Regions from separate parts of the Cryobacterium sp. M25 genome, predicted to be linked through region 1. Evidence: predicted binding sites of a transcription regulator. Region 1 holds the regulator's gene; the other holds the start of a gene.
The links. The regulator LexA, encoded in region 1, represses DNA repair genes until DNA is damaged. The targets are predictions, from matches to a motif close to TCGAACANNTGTTCGA.
Positions count from the first base shown of each region.

Region 2: the regulator LexA is predicted to act here: its motif matches at 3,210-3,225, upstream of CXY81_RS13610 (DUF222 domain-containing protein).

Region 1 is NZ_PJJU01000058.1:25,980-33,720, forward strand. Features, by position in the region: gene priA (bifunctional 1-(5-phosphoribosyl)-5-((5-phosphoribosylamino)methylideneamino)imidazole-4-carboxamide isomerase/phosphoribosylanthranilate isomerase PriA) at 1-266, opposite strand, end outside; gene hisH (imidazole glycerol phosphate synthase subunit HisH) at 324-956, opposite strand; gene hisB (imidazoleglycerol-phosphate dehydratase HisB) at 953-1,576, opposite strand; gene CXY81_RS14495 (histidinol-phosphate transaminase) at 1,603-2,682, opposite strand; gene CXY81_RS14500 (LysM peptidoglycan-binding domain-containing protein) at 2,732-3,088, opposite strand; gene lexA (transcriptional repressor LexA) at 3,372-4,076, shown strand; gene metE (5-methyltetrahydropteroyltriglutamate--homocysteine S-methyltransferase) at 4,294-6,636, opposite strand; gene CXY81_RS14515 (methylenetetrahydrofolate reductase) at 6,633-7,628, opposite strand.
Region 2 is NZ_PJJU01000057.1:111,114-118,854, forward strand. Features, by position in the region: gene CXY81_RS13585 (DUF3488 and transglutaminase-like domain-containing protein) at 1-594, shown strand, start outside; gene CXY81_RS13590 (DUF177 domain-containing protein) at 672-1,178, shown strand; gene rpmF (50S ribosomal protein L32) at 1,181-1,384, shown strand; gene rnc (ribonuclease III) at 1,520-2,206, shown strand; gene CXY81_RS13605 (Fpg/Nei family DNA glycosylase) at 2,240-3,181, shown strand; gene CXY81_RS13610 (DUF222 domain-containing protein) at 3,290-4,540, shown strand; gene CXY81_RS13615 (GNAT family N-acetyltransferase) at 4,758-5,840, opposite strand; gene CXY81_RS13620 (chromosome segregation SMC family protein) at 6,128-7,741, shown strand, end outside.

The sequences.
Region 1 (7,741 bases):
CCGGATAGCTCGATCTTCACGCCCGTGACCTCGCGGATCACAGTGCGGATGACATCCGTGTTGTTGCCGCGACCGAAGGCCGCGTCGAGGTCGACGAGGTGGATCCACTCGGCGCCCTGGCGGGCCCAGTCAAGTGCCGCGTCGACGGGGTCGCCGTAATTGGTCTCGGTGCCGGCTTCGCCCTGGGTCAAGCGAACGGCCTTGCCGTCGGCCACATCCACGGCGGGCAGCAGAACGAGACGGAGGGAAGGGGTATTCACAGTCATGGGTGTCCTCGGTTGGGAATGGTCGCGGCGACCAGGTCAGTCAGGGAAAAGTCAAGGTCAGTTCTTGACTGTGCCGAGCCAGTTATGGAGCAGACGGATGCCTGCCTCACCGGATTTCTCCGGGTGGAACTGGGTGGCGGTAAGCGGTCCGTTCTCGATGGCGGCCAGGAAAGGTTGTCCGTGCTCGGACCAGGTGAGAATCGGTTTCGGGAACGGTGGCATGACGTCGAGGGACCATTCCTGGGCGGCGTAGGAGTGCACGAAGTAGAAGCGCTCCTGCTCGAGGCCATGGAACAGCGTCGAGCCCTCCCCCGGCGTGACCGTGTCCCAGCCCATGTGCGGCAGCACCGGCGCCGTCAGCTGCGTCACGGTGCCGGGCCATTCGCCCAGCCCCTCCGTGTCCACGCCGCGTTCGACGCCGTGCTCGAACATGATCTGCATGCCCACGCAGATGCCCAGCACCGGGCGTCCGCCCGCGATCCGGCGGTCGATGATCTCGTCGCCGTGCACCGCCTTCAGAGCCTGCATGACGGCGCTGAACGCGCCCACGCCGGGCACGACGAGCCCGTCGGCCTCAAGCGCCTGACGGCGGTCGCTGGTCAGCGTCACCTCGGCCCCGGCGAGTTCGAGTGCCTTGACGGCGGAGTGCACGTTTCCGGTGCCGTAGTCGAGGACAACGACGCTGGTCACAGCGCACCCTTGGTCGAGGGGACGCCGGACACCAGCGGGTCGAGCGCCTTCGCCTGGCGGAACGCGCGGGCGAACGCCTTGAATTCGGCTTCGGCGATGTGGTGCGGGTCGCGGCCGCCCTGCACGGTGACGTGCACCGTGAGGCCGCCGTTGAAGGCGATAGCCTCAAACACGTGGCGCACCATGGAGCCGGTGAAGTGGCCGCCGATCAGGTGGAACTCGAAACCGGCCGGCTCGCCCTGGTGCACGAGGTAGGGGCGCCCGGAAATGTCGACGACGGCCTGTACGAGGGCCTCGTCGAGCGGCACGACGGCGTCACCGTAGCGGGAGATGCCGGATTTGTCCCCGAGAGCCTGCTTGATCGCCTGGCCGAGCAGGATGCCGACGTCCTCGACCGTGTGGTGCACATCGATCTCGATGTCGCCGCGGGCGCGCACGGTGAGGTCGGTCAACGAGTGTTTCGCGAAGGCCGTGAGCAGGTGATCGAAGAACGGGACCGACGTCTGGATGTCCGACTCACCGGTGCCGTCGAGATTGAGCGACAGGTCGATGCTCGACTCGCTGGTCTCGCGCTGCAGGTGGGCGAAACGGGGCGAGGTGGTCGCGAAAGAGAAGCTCATACGGCTAGTTTATTGGCCCGAGCCGTTCACGACCGCCCAAGCGCCTCGAGGGCGTCGAGGAACGCCGTGGTCTCGGCCTCGGTGCCGGCGCTGACCCGCAGGTGGCCCGGGATGCCGACGTCGCGCACAAGGATGCCTTCCGCCAGCAGCGCCTCGAAGGTGGCCCGAGGGTCCTCAACGCCGCCGAACAGCACGAAGTTGCTCGCACTGCGCAGCGGAGTGTAGCCAAGCCGGGCCAGTTCGCTCACGATGCGGTCCCGCTGCCCGCGGATGTCGTCGACCATGGCAAGCATCGCGGGCGTGTGGACGAGCGCGGCGACCGCGGCAGCCTGGGTGAGCGCGGACAGGTGGTAGGGCAGACGAACCAAGCGGAGGGCATCCGTCACAGCGGGATCGGCGGCCAGATAGCCGACGCGCACACCGGCGAAGGCGAACGCCTTGCTCATGGTGCGGGACACCAGCAGGCGCTCCCGGCCGGGAAGCAGGCTCAGGGCGGTTGGCGCGTCATCCGTCCCGAACTCGGCGTACGCCTCGTCGACGACGACGATGCCGTCGCTCGCATCGTAGACGGCCTCGATCGTTTCCAGGGACAGGGGCGTGCCGGTGGGGTTGTTCGGCGAGCAGAGGAAGACGACGTCAGGGGCAACCCGGTCGACCCACTCGAGCGCCGTGGCCGGTGAGAGTTCGAACTTTGCGTCACGACCACCCGCGATCCAGCGGGTGCCGGTGCCGGAGGCGAGCAGAGGGTACATGGAGTAGGTCGGCGCGAAGCCGAGCACGGACCGACCCGGGCCGCCGAAGGCCTGCAGCACCTGCTGAAGAACCTCGTTGGAACCGTTGGCGGCCCAAATGTTCTTTCGGGTGAGGCCGTGACCAAGATAACGGGCGAGGGAATCCCGCAGCTCGGTGAACTCCCGATCGGGGTATCGGTTCACGGTCGTGACCGCCAGAGCCAATGCCGCCACGATGTCCTGCGCCACCTCAGCCGGGATGCCGTGGGTGTTCTCGTTCACGTTGAGAGCCACCGGCACGTGCAACTGCGGCGCCCCATAGGGAGTGAGTCCGCGCAGATTATCGCGAAGGGGCAGATCGTTGAGACTGGTCACTCCCCCCATGTTACCGGGGTGAGACCGGCGGGGGCTCGCCGCGGGTAGTTCACAGGTCGTTCGGAAGCGCCAGCCGCTGACCGGGCTGCACGCTGTCGGACGGCAGCTGGTTGAGGCTCACAATCTCGGCGATCACCTCGCGCGGATCGGACGTGGGCGCGATTGTCTCGGCAAGTTGCCAGAGCGACTGCCCCGACTTGATAGTGACGTAGTCGAAGGCCGTGGCCACGCGAGCGACGGTTGAGTTCTCGGCGGCGGCGATGCCTCCGTTGAGGGCGACGGCCAGGGCCACGGCTACGAGCGGCAAGGCAGCCAGGGACGTGAAAACGACGCGACCGCGCCGGGTGAGTCGGAGCCGGGTGCGTCCGGTCGCGATGGGGGCGCCTCGTTCAAGTGCAGTGCTCATGTCATACCTCCTGTGAGAAGACGCATCCGACTCTCGGCCGGGAGAGCCGGATGCGAACTTATGTTCCGAATGTATATTCGATTATTCGAACAATCAAGCTTTATTCGGTAGTTTCTGAAATATTTACTCCGACCCACTCGAATACATGTTTGTTTAATGGGCTCAACGCGGATACAGTTTCGATTGTTGATTGACACTCAATCAGGCACCCCCGACATTCGCGTGAATCGGCGGCATTCGCTGTTTGCCGCCAGCGCATCAATCAAAACGAGGAGCGACGAACGTGGCACAGAACACCAGCGGTCCCCGCGACAAGGGCGGCACCAGACGGCGCAAGAGCCTCAGCGAGAAGCAGCTCGCCATCCTCGACGTCATCCAGCGCTCGGTCAGCCAACGCGGCTATCCGCCGAGCATGCGCGAGATCGGCGACGCCGTCGGCCTGTCGTCACTGTCGAGCGTCACCCACCAGCTCAACCAGCTGGAACTGAGCGGTTACCTCCGCCGAGACCCGAACCGTCCCCGAGCACTGGAGGTGCTCATCGAGATTCCGCAGTCGCCCGAAGACACGACGGCCGGAGCCTCGGAGAGTTTCCACACCGGAGTGCAGGTCGGCGACGCCGCCATGGTTCCGCTCGTCGGTCGAATCGCCGCCGGCATCCCGATCACCGCCGAACAGCAGATCGACGAGATCTTCCCGCTACCCCGCCAGCTGGTGGGCAAGGGCGACCTGTTCATGCTCAAGGTGTCGGGCGAATCGATGATCGACGCCGCCATAATGGACGGCGACTGGGTCGTCGTGCGGCAGCAGAAGACCGCCGAAAACGGTGAAATCGTTGCAGCCATGCTCGACAACGAGGCAACCGTCAAGGTCTTCCGCCAGCGCGACGGGCACACCTGGCTACTGCCCCGCAACACCAACTTCGAACCCATCGTCGGCGATCACGCCGAGATTCTGGGGAAGGTTGTGGCAGTGCTGCGGTCGGTTTAGGGCATCAGCACTACAGCACATCAGCACTTCAGCACTTCAGCACTTCAGCACTTCAGTCCGACTCTTGGTCTCGACGGTTTCGACCAGCGTCGTGGAGACGCGCGTGCGTTGAGTCACCATGGTTATTTCGGTCGGGTCTTGTGATCCGGGTCTTGTGGGCCGGGCACGAACACTGTTTTTGGTGTCGTGCCCGGCTTTTGTGTGGGTGGAGGCGGGGTCAGGCGGAGACGGAGGAGGTCAGGCGGGCGCGGAGGATGCGGGTGGCGGCGAGCATGTTGTGCAGGGACTGGACGGTTTCGGCGTAGCCGCGGGTTTTGAGGCCGCAGTCGGGGTTCACCCAGAGCCGGGTGGCCGGGATGGCTGCCGCGGCGCGCTCGAGCAGGTCGGTGAGTTCGGATACGCTCGGCACACGCGGCGAGTGGATGTCCCACACTCCCGGGCCGATACCGTGGTCGAAGCCCTGGGACCGGATATCGCCCACCACCTCCATGCGAGAGCGTGCCGCCTCGATGCTGGTCACATCGGCGTCCAGGTTGCGGATCGCGTCGATGACCACCCCGAACTCCGAGTAGCAGAGGTGGGTGTGGATCTGGGTGGCCACGGCCGCACCGGCCGTCGCCAGGCGGAAGGACCCCACCGACCAGTCGAGGTATTCCGCCTGGTCCTTCTGCTTCAATGGCAGCAACTCCCGCAGCGCGGGCTCGTCGACCTGGACGATCTGAATGCCGGCCGTCTCCAGGTCGGCGATCTCGTCCCGGAGGGCCAGGGCCACCTGCCTGGCCGTCTCGCCCAGCGGCTGGTCGTCGCGCACGAACGACCACGCGAGGATCGTGACCGGACCGGTGAGCATCCCCTTGACGGGCTTGGGCGTCAGCCCCTGCGTGAACGCCGACCACTCGACCGTGATGGGCCGCGGTCGGGACACGTCACCCCAGAGGATCGACGGGCGCACGCACCGGCTGCCGTAGGACTGCACCCAGCCGTTCTCGGTGACCGCGAAGCCGTCCAGGTTCTCGGCGAAGTACTGCACCATGTCGTTGCGTTCCGGCTCCCCGTGCACGATCACGTCGAGGCCGATGTCTTCCTGCAACGCGACGACCCGACGGATTTCGGCGCGCATCAGGTCCCGGTATTCCGCGGTGCTCAGCACCCCAAGTACCAGCTGCGCCCTGGCCCGACGGATGTCCCCGGTCTGCGGGAAGGATCCGATCGTGGTCGTCGGCAGGAACGGCAGCCCGAGGGCCATCTCCTGGGCTGCCACTCGGTCTGCGTAGGCGCCCCGGGTGAAGTCGCCCGGAGCGAGCGCGTCGGCGCGCACCCGAACGGCGCCATCGTGGACTCCGGGAGCCACCCCCCGCGCGTCGAGGGCCGCGGAGGCCGCAGAGAGGTCGGTCTCGATGGCACGGCGACCCAGACTGAGGCCGCGGGCGAGTGTGGCAACCTGCGCGACCTTCTGATCCGCAAAGGCCAGCCAGCTCTTCAGGTCGTCGTCCAGCGCCGATTCATCGTCGACGTCGTGGGGAACGTGCAGCAGCGAGGTTGAGGTGGAAACCGAGATCCGCGGCGAGAGGCGGACCAGGCCGGCCGCCGTGTCGAAGGCGGCGGCCAGGTCGCCGCGCCAGATATTGTGGCCGTCAATGATGCCGGCCACGAGAGTGGTCGTGTCCAGTCCGGGGGTCTCCGCCGGCACGCTTCCCCGCACGAGGTCAAGCCCAATGGCTTCCACCGGGGTGATGGCAAGAACGGGTAGGGCGTCGTCGAGGCTGCCGTACGGCGCGGCGACGAACAGGGCGGGACGCTCGGCGAGGGCGCCGAGGGTGTTGTAGGCGAAGCGGAGGCCGGCGAGGGCATCCGTTCTCGGGGTGTCGATGCTCTCGCTGACCAGGGCAGGCTCGTCGAGCTGCACCCATTCGGCTCCGGCGGCGCGCAGCCGCTGCAGGAGGGCGGCGTAGACCGGCACAAGGTCGTCGAGGCGGTCAAGCGGACTGAATCCGGCCGGGGCCTCGTCGCTGGGCTTGCTCAGCAGCAGGAAGGTGACCGGGCCGACGATGACGGGCCGGGTCAGGAATCCGGCCGCCTTCGCCTCCTCGAACTCGCGCACCAGGCGGGTGCCGGCGAGGGTGAACTCGGTCTCGGGGCCGATCTCCGGCACCAGGTAGTGGTAGTTGGTGTCGAACCATTTGGTCATCTCCAGCGGCGGATTCTCCCCTTCGCCGCGGGCGAGGGTGAAGTAGCCGGCCAGGTCGAGGTGGCCGTCCGCGCCCCGCAGATGCGCGAACCGGGCGGGGACGGCGCCCACCGTGCACAGGGCATCCAACATCTGGTCGTAGTAGGAGAACGATTCCGGGATGGACGAGTCGTCCCGGCCGAGTCCCAGCAGCACGAGGCGCTCCCTGGTGCTCTGACGCAGGGCGGCCGCGGTCGCCTCGAGCTCGTCGGCGCTGACCGATCCGGTCCAGAACGCTTCGACGGCCTTCTTCAGTTGGCGGCGCGGCCCGATGCGCGGGTAGCCCAGGATGGTGCCGGCGGGAAAGGCGGAAAAGGCGGAAGAGTGGGTCATCGGTTCTCCTTGACGGGGTGAGGGGCAGGCTGTGCGGAAGCAGGCAGGGTGGGGGTGAGCAGACCGCAGCCGTCGAGCACGGCGAGCACGGTCTCGTGCTGGTTGAAGGCGTAGAGGTGCAGCCCGGGGGCACCGCCGGCGATGAGTTCCCGGGCCAGTTCGGTGGCCTGACGGATGCCGATCTCACGCTGGCCTTCCTTCGTCGGCTCCACCTCGAGCGCGATCGCCAGCTCGGACGGCAGTTCCTCACCGGACAACTCGAGGATGCGGCGCAGGCGGGCCGGGCTCGTGACCGGCATGATCCCGGGCAGGATCGGGAATTCGACCCCGGCGGCACGAGCTCGCAGGATGAAGCTGAGGTAGTGGTCGGCGTGAAAGAAGAGTTGCGTGATCGCCAGGTTGGCGCCGGCGGCCTGCTTGGCCAGGAGCGCGTCGATGTCCTGGGTGGCCGACCGGGAGCGCGGGTGGCCGTTCGGGAAGGCGGCCACGGCGATGCGTACCTTCTCCCGTTCCCGCTTGATCGTGCGGGCGGCAGGGAGTCCAGGGATCACGGCCTCGCGGTACGGCACCCGCTCGGCCTGCACCCGGTGGATCAGCTGCACCAGTTCCGCGGCGCTGCCCAGGTCGCCGAGGAAGGCCTCACCCTCCCGAATGCCTTCCGGCGGGTCGCCACGCAGGGCCAGGAAGCTCCGCACCCCGGCGTCCAGAAACTCCCGGATCAGCTGGCTCGCTTCCGCGTTGGACGAGCCCACGCAGGTGAGGTGGGCCAGCGGGTCCACGGTGGTGGTGCGCAGGATGTGGGTGAGCACGTCCAGGGAGGAGCGCCGGGAGGAGCCGTTCGCACCGTAGGTGACCGAGATGAATTCCGGGCCGGCCGCGGCCAGCCGCTCGATAGTGGCGTGCAGCACGGAGGTGGCGGCATCCGAGGTGGGCGGATACAACTCGAATGAGAACGGGATTTTCCGGCACGCAGGATCCGAGGTGTGGGGCATTGCTCCTCATTCGACAGTTGCCAGTGTCAGTCACCGGGGGCCGGGCGGCCGCGGACCGCCCGGCAAGCCAGGCGGACGTTCGCGGGCGGGTGCCGGGCTCGGCTGTCGCTCCA
Region 2 (7,741 bases), on a different contig from region 1:
CGCCCCGAGGACCTCGGTGGCCAGAACGCCGCTGACGCCCAGGCCGACGCTTCTTCGCCCGCGGACTCGCGCGGCGGCATCATCCGTCTCGGCCTGCTCGTCCTCGGGACGTTCGCGCTGCTCCTTCTGCCGGCCCTCATCCGGGTGACCCGGCGGATGCTGCGGCGCCGGGGCCTCCTGTCGGGGCAGAGCGGGGCCGTGGAGGCGTGGCGTGAGGTCAGCGACACGGCGGTGGACCATGGCGTCTTCGTGCGGGAGACCGAGACGCCGCGCGAGCTCGCCGCCCGGCTACGGGTTCTCATCGGCTCGGTAGGCGGCACCGAGAGCGTTACGGAGGGCGCCGGTCCGGGCGGGGGAGCCGCGGCCGAGGCCCTCGATCGGCTCCTCGTGGGAGCGGAGCGCAGCCACTACGGGCGACCGGGTGACGACGCGCAGTCCGCGCGGGCGGCGGAACGCGTGGCCGACCTCGACGTGGTGCTCCGCGGCATCCATTCGGTGTCGGGCCGGCGCCTGCGGGTGCGGGCGACGCTGCTGCCGGCATCGCTCTGGCGCCCCGGCGAGCGACGAATCGGACGCCCAGCCGCGAACGCGTAGAATCTCCCCTCGTGAGTAGATTCAAGAAGACCCCGTACAAGGTCGATGTGCGCGACCTGATCAACCGCCCGGGCACCATGCACGAACGGCACCTCGAAATCGTCGTGCCGGGAGACCTCGGCGAGAGCCTGGTCGCCGTGAAGGCCGGCTCTACCGTGATCGCGAACCTGCGCCTCGAAACCCTGCACGAGGGCATCCTCGTGTCGGCCCAGGTGTCCGGAATCGCCGCCGGAGAGTGCGGCAGATGCCTCATCGACGTCGAATTGCCGGTCCAAGTCGAGTTTCACGAGCTTTTCGCGTACTCTCTAGACGAAGCTTATGAAAGTGAAGTTCAAGATGACCACGTGGATCTTGAACCTCTGATCAGGGATGCGGTGGTGTTGTCACTGCCGTTCCAGCCGGTTTGCCGGCCGGATTGCCCAGGTCTCGACCCCGAGACCGGTGAACGGCTTACCGAGGCCCCTGAGTTCCTACCCGAAGAAAAGCGCGATCCCCGGTGGGCCGCGCTCATGGAATTCCAAGCTTCCGAAAGCAGCGGCACGGATGAAGACATCCAGGCTGAAACGGATAGAGAAGAGAAGTAGTCATGGCAGTCCCGAAGCGCAAGCAATCACGCTCCAACACCCGTTCACGTCGTTCCTGTTGGAAGGCCGAAGCTCCCACCCTGGTCAAGACCATGGAAAACGGCAAAGTTGTCTACAGCCTGCCGCACCGCGCCAAGGTCGTCACCGACGCCGCCGGCACGGCGCTGTTCATGGAATACAAGGGCCGCAAGGTCGCCGACGTTTAGTCTCGTTGTGCTCGAACGTCTGATGCCGCGCCGACGGATGCCGGGAGTCCCGATTCAGGGTCCCGATCCGTTGAGTCGCGGCATCAGTGTTTTCGGTCGGCATCTGCCTGGCGGGCACTCGCTGAGTCGGCACTCGTGAGCGTCGATCCCGAGGTCTCGTCCTTGCTGGCGACTCTCGGCGTGCAGATCGACCCGGCCTTGCTTGAGCTCTCTCTCACCCACCGCTCGTACGCGTACGAGCACGGCGGCATACCCAACAATGAGCGCCTCGAATTTCTCGGTGACTCGATTCTGGGGCAGGCCGTGACGGTCATGCTCTATCGGGAGTACACGCAGCTCGACGAGGGTGACCTTGCCAAGCGCCGGGCCAGCCTGGTGTCGAGCGTTGCCCTGGCGGGCATCGCGCGCGGCATCGGATTGGGTGCGTACGTGCGCCTCGGCCGCGGCGAGATCCTCACCAATGGGCGCGACAAGTCGTCGATCCTTGCCGACACCGTCGAGGCGCTCATCGGAGCGGTCTACCTCGACTCCGGCGGAGAGACGGCGACGGCGCTCGTGCTGCGCCTGATCGAGCCGCTCCTCCGTGACCCAGGGCACTTCGGAGTGTCCATGGACCCCAAGACGAGCCTGCAGGAAGCCGCGGCTCGCCTGGGAACCGGGGTTCCCGTGTATTCCATCGCGGAAAGCGGACCCGATCACTCCAAGATCTTCATCGCCACCGTCACTGTGGGTGACGTCAGTGCGGTCGGCGGGGGCACGAGCAAGAAGCACGCCGAGATGGCCGCCGCGCTCGACGCCTGGACGCGCCTCAGCACTCCCTGAGCTGCTGTCAGGCCGTGACGCTGAAAGGCTCGCATGCCCGAACTTCCTGAAGTGGAGGTCGTTCGCGCCGGCCTGGCGCCGGCCGTAACCGGCGCCGTGATCGCCGGTGTCGAGGTCTTCGAGCCACGATCCCTGCGTCGCCATGACTCCGCGAGCGGGTATTTTGCCGACCTGTTGCAGAGGCGGGGCGTGCTCGCCGCCGTCCGCCGGGGTAAGTTCCTCTGGCTGCCGCTGGATTCCGGGCGCGCCCTGGTCGTGCACCTCGGAATGAGTGGTCAGGTGCTGCTGCGCAGCCCCGGATCGGACACGGACCGGCACCTGCGCATCCGTTTGCAGATCGAGCACCCGGAACACGGCGAGCTGTGGGTCAACTTCGTCGACCAGCGCATCTTCGGCAGTATGGCCGTGGACTCGATGCAGCCCACCCGCGACGGGCTGACGGCCGGGTACTCCGGGCTCGCAGGCGGCGCGACCGGGGCGGACGGACTGGCCGGTTCAGGCCTGGGCTGGTCGGGGCTGATCCCGTCGCAGGTGGCGCACATCGCGCGCGACCCGCTGGATCCGGGCTTCTCGGCGCCGCTCTTCCTGGCTGCCCTGGCCCGCAAGAAGACCGGGATCAAGCGCGCCCTGCTCGACCAGACCCTGATCAGCGGCATCGGGAACATCTACGCCGACGAGGCCCTTTTCGAGGCCCGGGTGCACTACGAGCAGCCGGCAGACTCCCTGTCGCCCGCGAAGGGGCGGGCGCTGCTCGGCGCGGTCCGCAGCATCCTGAACCGGGCCCTGGCCGAGGGCGGCACCAGTTTCGATGCGCAATACGTGAACGTGAATGGTCAGTCCGGGTATTTTTCGCACCGCCTCAACACGTACGGCCGGCAGGGTCTACCGTGCCCCCGCTGCGGCACACTGCTCGTGCGGCAGCAGTTCATGAACCGCAGTTCACACCTCTGCCCGCGATGCCAACGGCTGCGCTGAGGCTCGCTGCCCGCGAGAAGCCTGCCTGTCGAACAAAAATACGAAAGTCTTTCGAATATCAAGTGAATAACTCTCGACTTTAATTACCATCTTCGCTAACCTCGGACCATGACAACCACCGCAGATGACCTCAGAGCGGCAACGGATGCCGACGCCCGCCTGGGCTCGTCCTGCGCCGACTATGAGCACCTCGCCGACGCCGCGGTGCTGGCCGGTCAGAAGCAGATCGCGGCCGCCCGCCGCCTCTTCGACACCCGATCCGCGTGGATGGCGGCGACCATCGCCCGGCGTTCCCGGCCCGAACTCGGCCATTCAGGTCTGGCCGCGCAGCAGGGATTCCTCTCGCCCGAGGCGCTGATCCAAAAGGTGACGGGCTCGACCAAGACCGACGCGTTCAAACTGGTCGCGGTCGGCACGATGATGGCCGATGCCGAGGCGGCGCAGGCGCGCGTCGAGGCGGCCGTGGAGTCGCCGGACGCTGATGCCGCCGAGGTTGCGGAGTTCGTTGCGAAGGTACCCTGGCAGGCGCCGATCGCCCGCGCGGTCACCAGTGGCGCTCTCTCCGTCGACGCGGCCGAGTCGATCCGTTTTGGTCTCGGCCAGATCGACGCGGCGGTCACCGCCGACAAGCTCACCGAAGCCCTGACCCTGCTTCTTGTCGAGGCGTCGACGCTGAACACTGACCAGGTCTTCAGACTCGCGCGGCGCATGCGCGACCGCCTCGACGAGGCCGGCATTGCCGCCCGGGAGAAGCAGGCCCACGACGACCGGTTCCTGAAGGTCTACCGGCTCGGCAACGGCAAGGTGCGTCTGGATGGCCTCTTCGCGACCGAAGACGGCGAGTTCGTGCTCTCCGTCTTCGACTCGATCACCAGCCCTCGCCGCGGCGGGGTGCGCTTCGTCGACAAGGCGAAAGCCGCGTGGGCCACACGCATGCAGGACGACCCCCGCACCACGGACCAGATCGCCGCCGATGCCCTCGTGCAGCTGCTGAAGATCGCCGGCGAGGCCGATCAGGGCCGGGTGTTCGGCGGTCACCGCCCTTCGGTGCGGGTCATCGTGACCGAAAAGGCCGTCAAACCGCGCCAGCCGGGAGCCCTGAAGTCCGCGGCCACGGGCAGATCGAAGGCAACCCCGAGCCGATCTCGCAGGAAACGATCGACCGGCTCCACTGCGACACCGGAACCCGAAGCCTCCAGTTCGACGACACCGGGCAGATCATCGACGTCGGCGGTGACGAACGACTCTTCACCGAGGCACAGCGCGCCGCCATGGGAGTGCGCGACGGCGGATGCCGGTGGGTGGACTGCGACAGATCACCCGCCTGGACTGAAGCACACCACATCACTGAGTGGTTGAAAGACAACGGCTACACGGACCTCGCCGACGGGGTACGCTCTGCCACCCGCACCACCTGTTGCTGCATAACCGGCACTGCCCTCTTTGCTGGCTTTTCGGTCTTTTGTTCTTTGGCTTTGGGCTTTTGGTTGTCGGGTCTTGGGATCTGGGTCTTTGGCTCTGGGACTCAGGGCTCGGGGATTCAGGGCTCGGCAGGCTTGAGGGCCGGAGGGCCGGGTTAGAGGGCGTCGCGGCGCCAGGCTCCCTCGTAACCGAGCGGCACGAAGCCGATGGCCTCGTTGACCGTGAGCATGTGCCGGTTCTCCTCAGCGTTATAGGTCAACACCGACGGATGCCCGGGGCGCTCCGCCGCGAGCAGCTCGAGGTTCGCCACCTTCAGCAGCATCCCCAACCGGCGGCCGCGGTGCTCGCGCAGCACCAGAGTGTCCTCCTGGCTGACCGCGCGGCGGGACTCCGCCGGCACCTCCAGTTCGGTGAATCCCACGAGGTAGCCGCTCGGGCCATGCAGCACCGCCGAGGTCAGCGCCGTGCGCCTGCCGGCGGCAGCCTTCTGCTCCTCCTGCATGACGCGCTCGGGCGTCCAGAGCTGCTCCGGTTCGGCAAGGCCGGCGCTCGGGGCATCCGTGCTCATGCGCGTGTAGAGCACCGCCAGATCGGGCAACCATTCCGGCGGGGTGCGATCGACCCACTGCAGCACTGCATAGTCCGGACCCGCGTGCGCGGCGGCGGCGTCGCGCAGTCGGCGTAGCTGCGTGGGATCCACCGGCAGGGTAAGCCGGCTGGCGCGCACGACCTGCTCGAGGAGGTAGCCGCGGCCCTGAAGGAACCGAACCTCGGGGTTGCCGAGCGGAACCGAACCGAACCCGGTGGAGGAGTGAATGCGCTCACCCGGCGCTGTCGGTGATGGTGCGTAGACGATCTGAACGCTACGGTCCAAGGACTGCGCGATCGCTTCGAGCGGGGCAGTGAGGGCTGAGCCGATGCCTCGCCGTCGGTACTCGGGAAGCACTTCCACGGCCAACCACGCGTGCTCGGCAGAATCCTCCGGAAGGGTCTCGTAGTGACCGCGCCCGACAAGGCGTCCCTTGGACCGGGCCACGAAGAGGCGTTTGGGCTCCCACGCCTGCATGAGCCAGCCCGGCAGGAGCTCTTCGGCGGTCAGCTCCAGGTCGGTGGTGCCATACGCCTCGGCCTCGACCGTGTTGCGCACCCCGTTTGCCGCCTCGAAATCGGCCCAGCCGGGAGCCTGCGGCGCGGCGGGGATGGCGAGTTCGTCGATCTCGAAGGTGAAGGTCCCCATGATCGGCCAGCGTAGCGCCGCCCCTGCCGCCCCTGCCGCCCGGGCTCGGCCCCAACCCCGAACCAATTCGACGGAGATTTTGCTCAAACCCGGCCCGAGACATCCGTTTCCGCTCCAAATCGGCAAAATCTCCGTCGAATTCGTCAGGGACCGCGCCTACCGCCAGGGACCGCGCCTACCGCCAGGGACCGCGCCTACCGGGCGGTGGCGGCTGTGTCCGGTACCGTTACTGGGGGTGGCGCGCCGGGCAGCCGCGACCCGAGTCAGCGACGAAAGGGGGCGAAACCGTGTATCTGAAAAGCCTCACGCTCAAAGGCTTCAAATCCTTCGCCCACCCCACCACGTTCGCCTTCGAACCCGGCGTCACCTGCGTGGTCGGGCCCAACGGCTCGGGCAAGTCCAACGTCGTCGACGCACTCGCCTGGGTGATGGGCGAGCAGGGCGCGAAGACCCTTCGCGGCGGCAAGATGGAAGACGTCATTTTCGCCGGCACGTCCACCAAGGGCCCACTCGGCCGGGCGGCCGTGACGCTGACCATCGACAACACGGATGGCGCGCTACCGATCGACTACACCGAGGTCACCATCTCCCGCACCCTCTTTCGCAACGGCGCGAGTGAGTATGCGATCAACGGGCGCACCTGCCGCCTGCTCGACGTGCAGGAGCTGCTCAGCGACTCCGGCCTCGGCCGGGAGATGCACGTGATCGTGGGGCAAGGGCAGCTCGACGCCGTGCTGCGCGCCAGCCCCGAGGAGCGCCGCGGGTTCATCGAGGAGGCCGCCGGCATTCTCAAGCACCGTCGGCGCAAGGAGAAGACCCTCCGCAAGCTCGACGGCATGCAGGCCAACCTCACCCGGCTCAGCGACCTCGCCGGGGAGATCCGGCGGCAGCTCAAACCGCTCGGACGCCAGGCCGACATCGCCCGCGAGGCGCAGATCATCGCCGCCGTCGCCCGCGACGCCCGGGCCCGGCTCCTCGCCGACGACGTGGTCACGCTGCGTATCGCGCTCGACGCGCACGGCCGCACCGAGAGCGAGCGGCACGCCGAACGACTCGTGCTGACCGAACAGCTCGAGACTCGGCAGCGGCGCCTGCGCCGACTCGAGCAAGAGCAGATCGGCGACGCCGTCGACCGAGCCCGGCGCACGAACTTCGGCCTGGAATCCGTGCAGGAGCGCCTGCGCGGCCTCTACACCCTCGCCAACCAGCGGCTGGCCCTGCTCGGCTCGCAGGCCGAGTCCGTGGACGCCGGCCCCAGCGTGACCACGGCGATGCTGACGGATGCCGCCGCCGAGATCGACGCGCTGCGTAGCCGCATCGACGTGGCCGACTCCACCTGGGCTGCCGCCCGCGCGGCCACCGAGGAGGCCCGGGGCCGGCTCGACGCCCTCGACGAACAGATCGCCGCCCAGGCCGTGCTGGTCTCCCGGCACGACCTTCACCTCTCCCAGCTGACCGGGCAAGCCGAGACCGCCGCGGGCCGCCTGGCCTCCGTGCGCGGCGAGGTGCTGCGGCAGCAGAACGCCCTCAATGCCGCCCGTGGCCGGGTCGACACGGCTGAGGCACACCTCGCCGGACTCGACGCGGACGCCGCGGCGCTCGACGCGGCCGCCGTCGACGCCGGCGAGAGCCACCCGGCCGAGGCTGCCGCCGCGGCCCGGTCTGCCGTCGCCCAGGCGGAGGTCGAGGTCGAACGCCTGCGCGACGAACTGCACCTCGGCGAACGCGAACGGGACGCCCTCGCCGCCCGCGCGGGGGCACTGTCCCTCGCCCTGGACCATAAGGACGGCTCGGCGGCCCTGCTCGCTGCGGCGCCGGCGGGCATCCGTGGTCTGGTGGCCGAGCATGTGCGCGTGCGGCCCGGCTACGAGGCCGCCATCGCCGCCGCCCTCGGCTCCCTC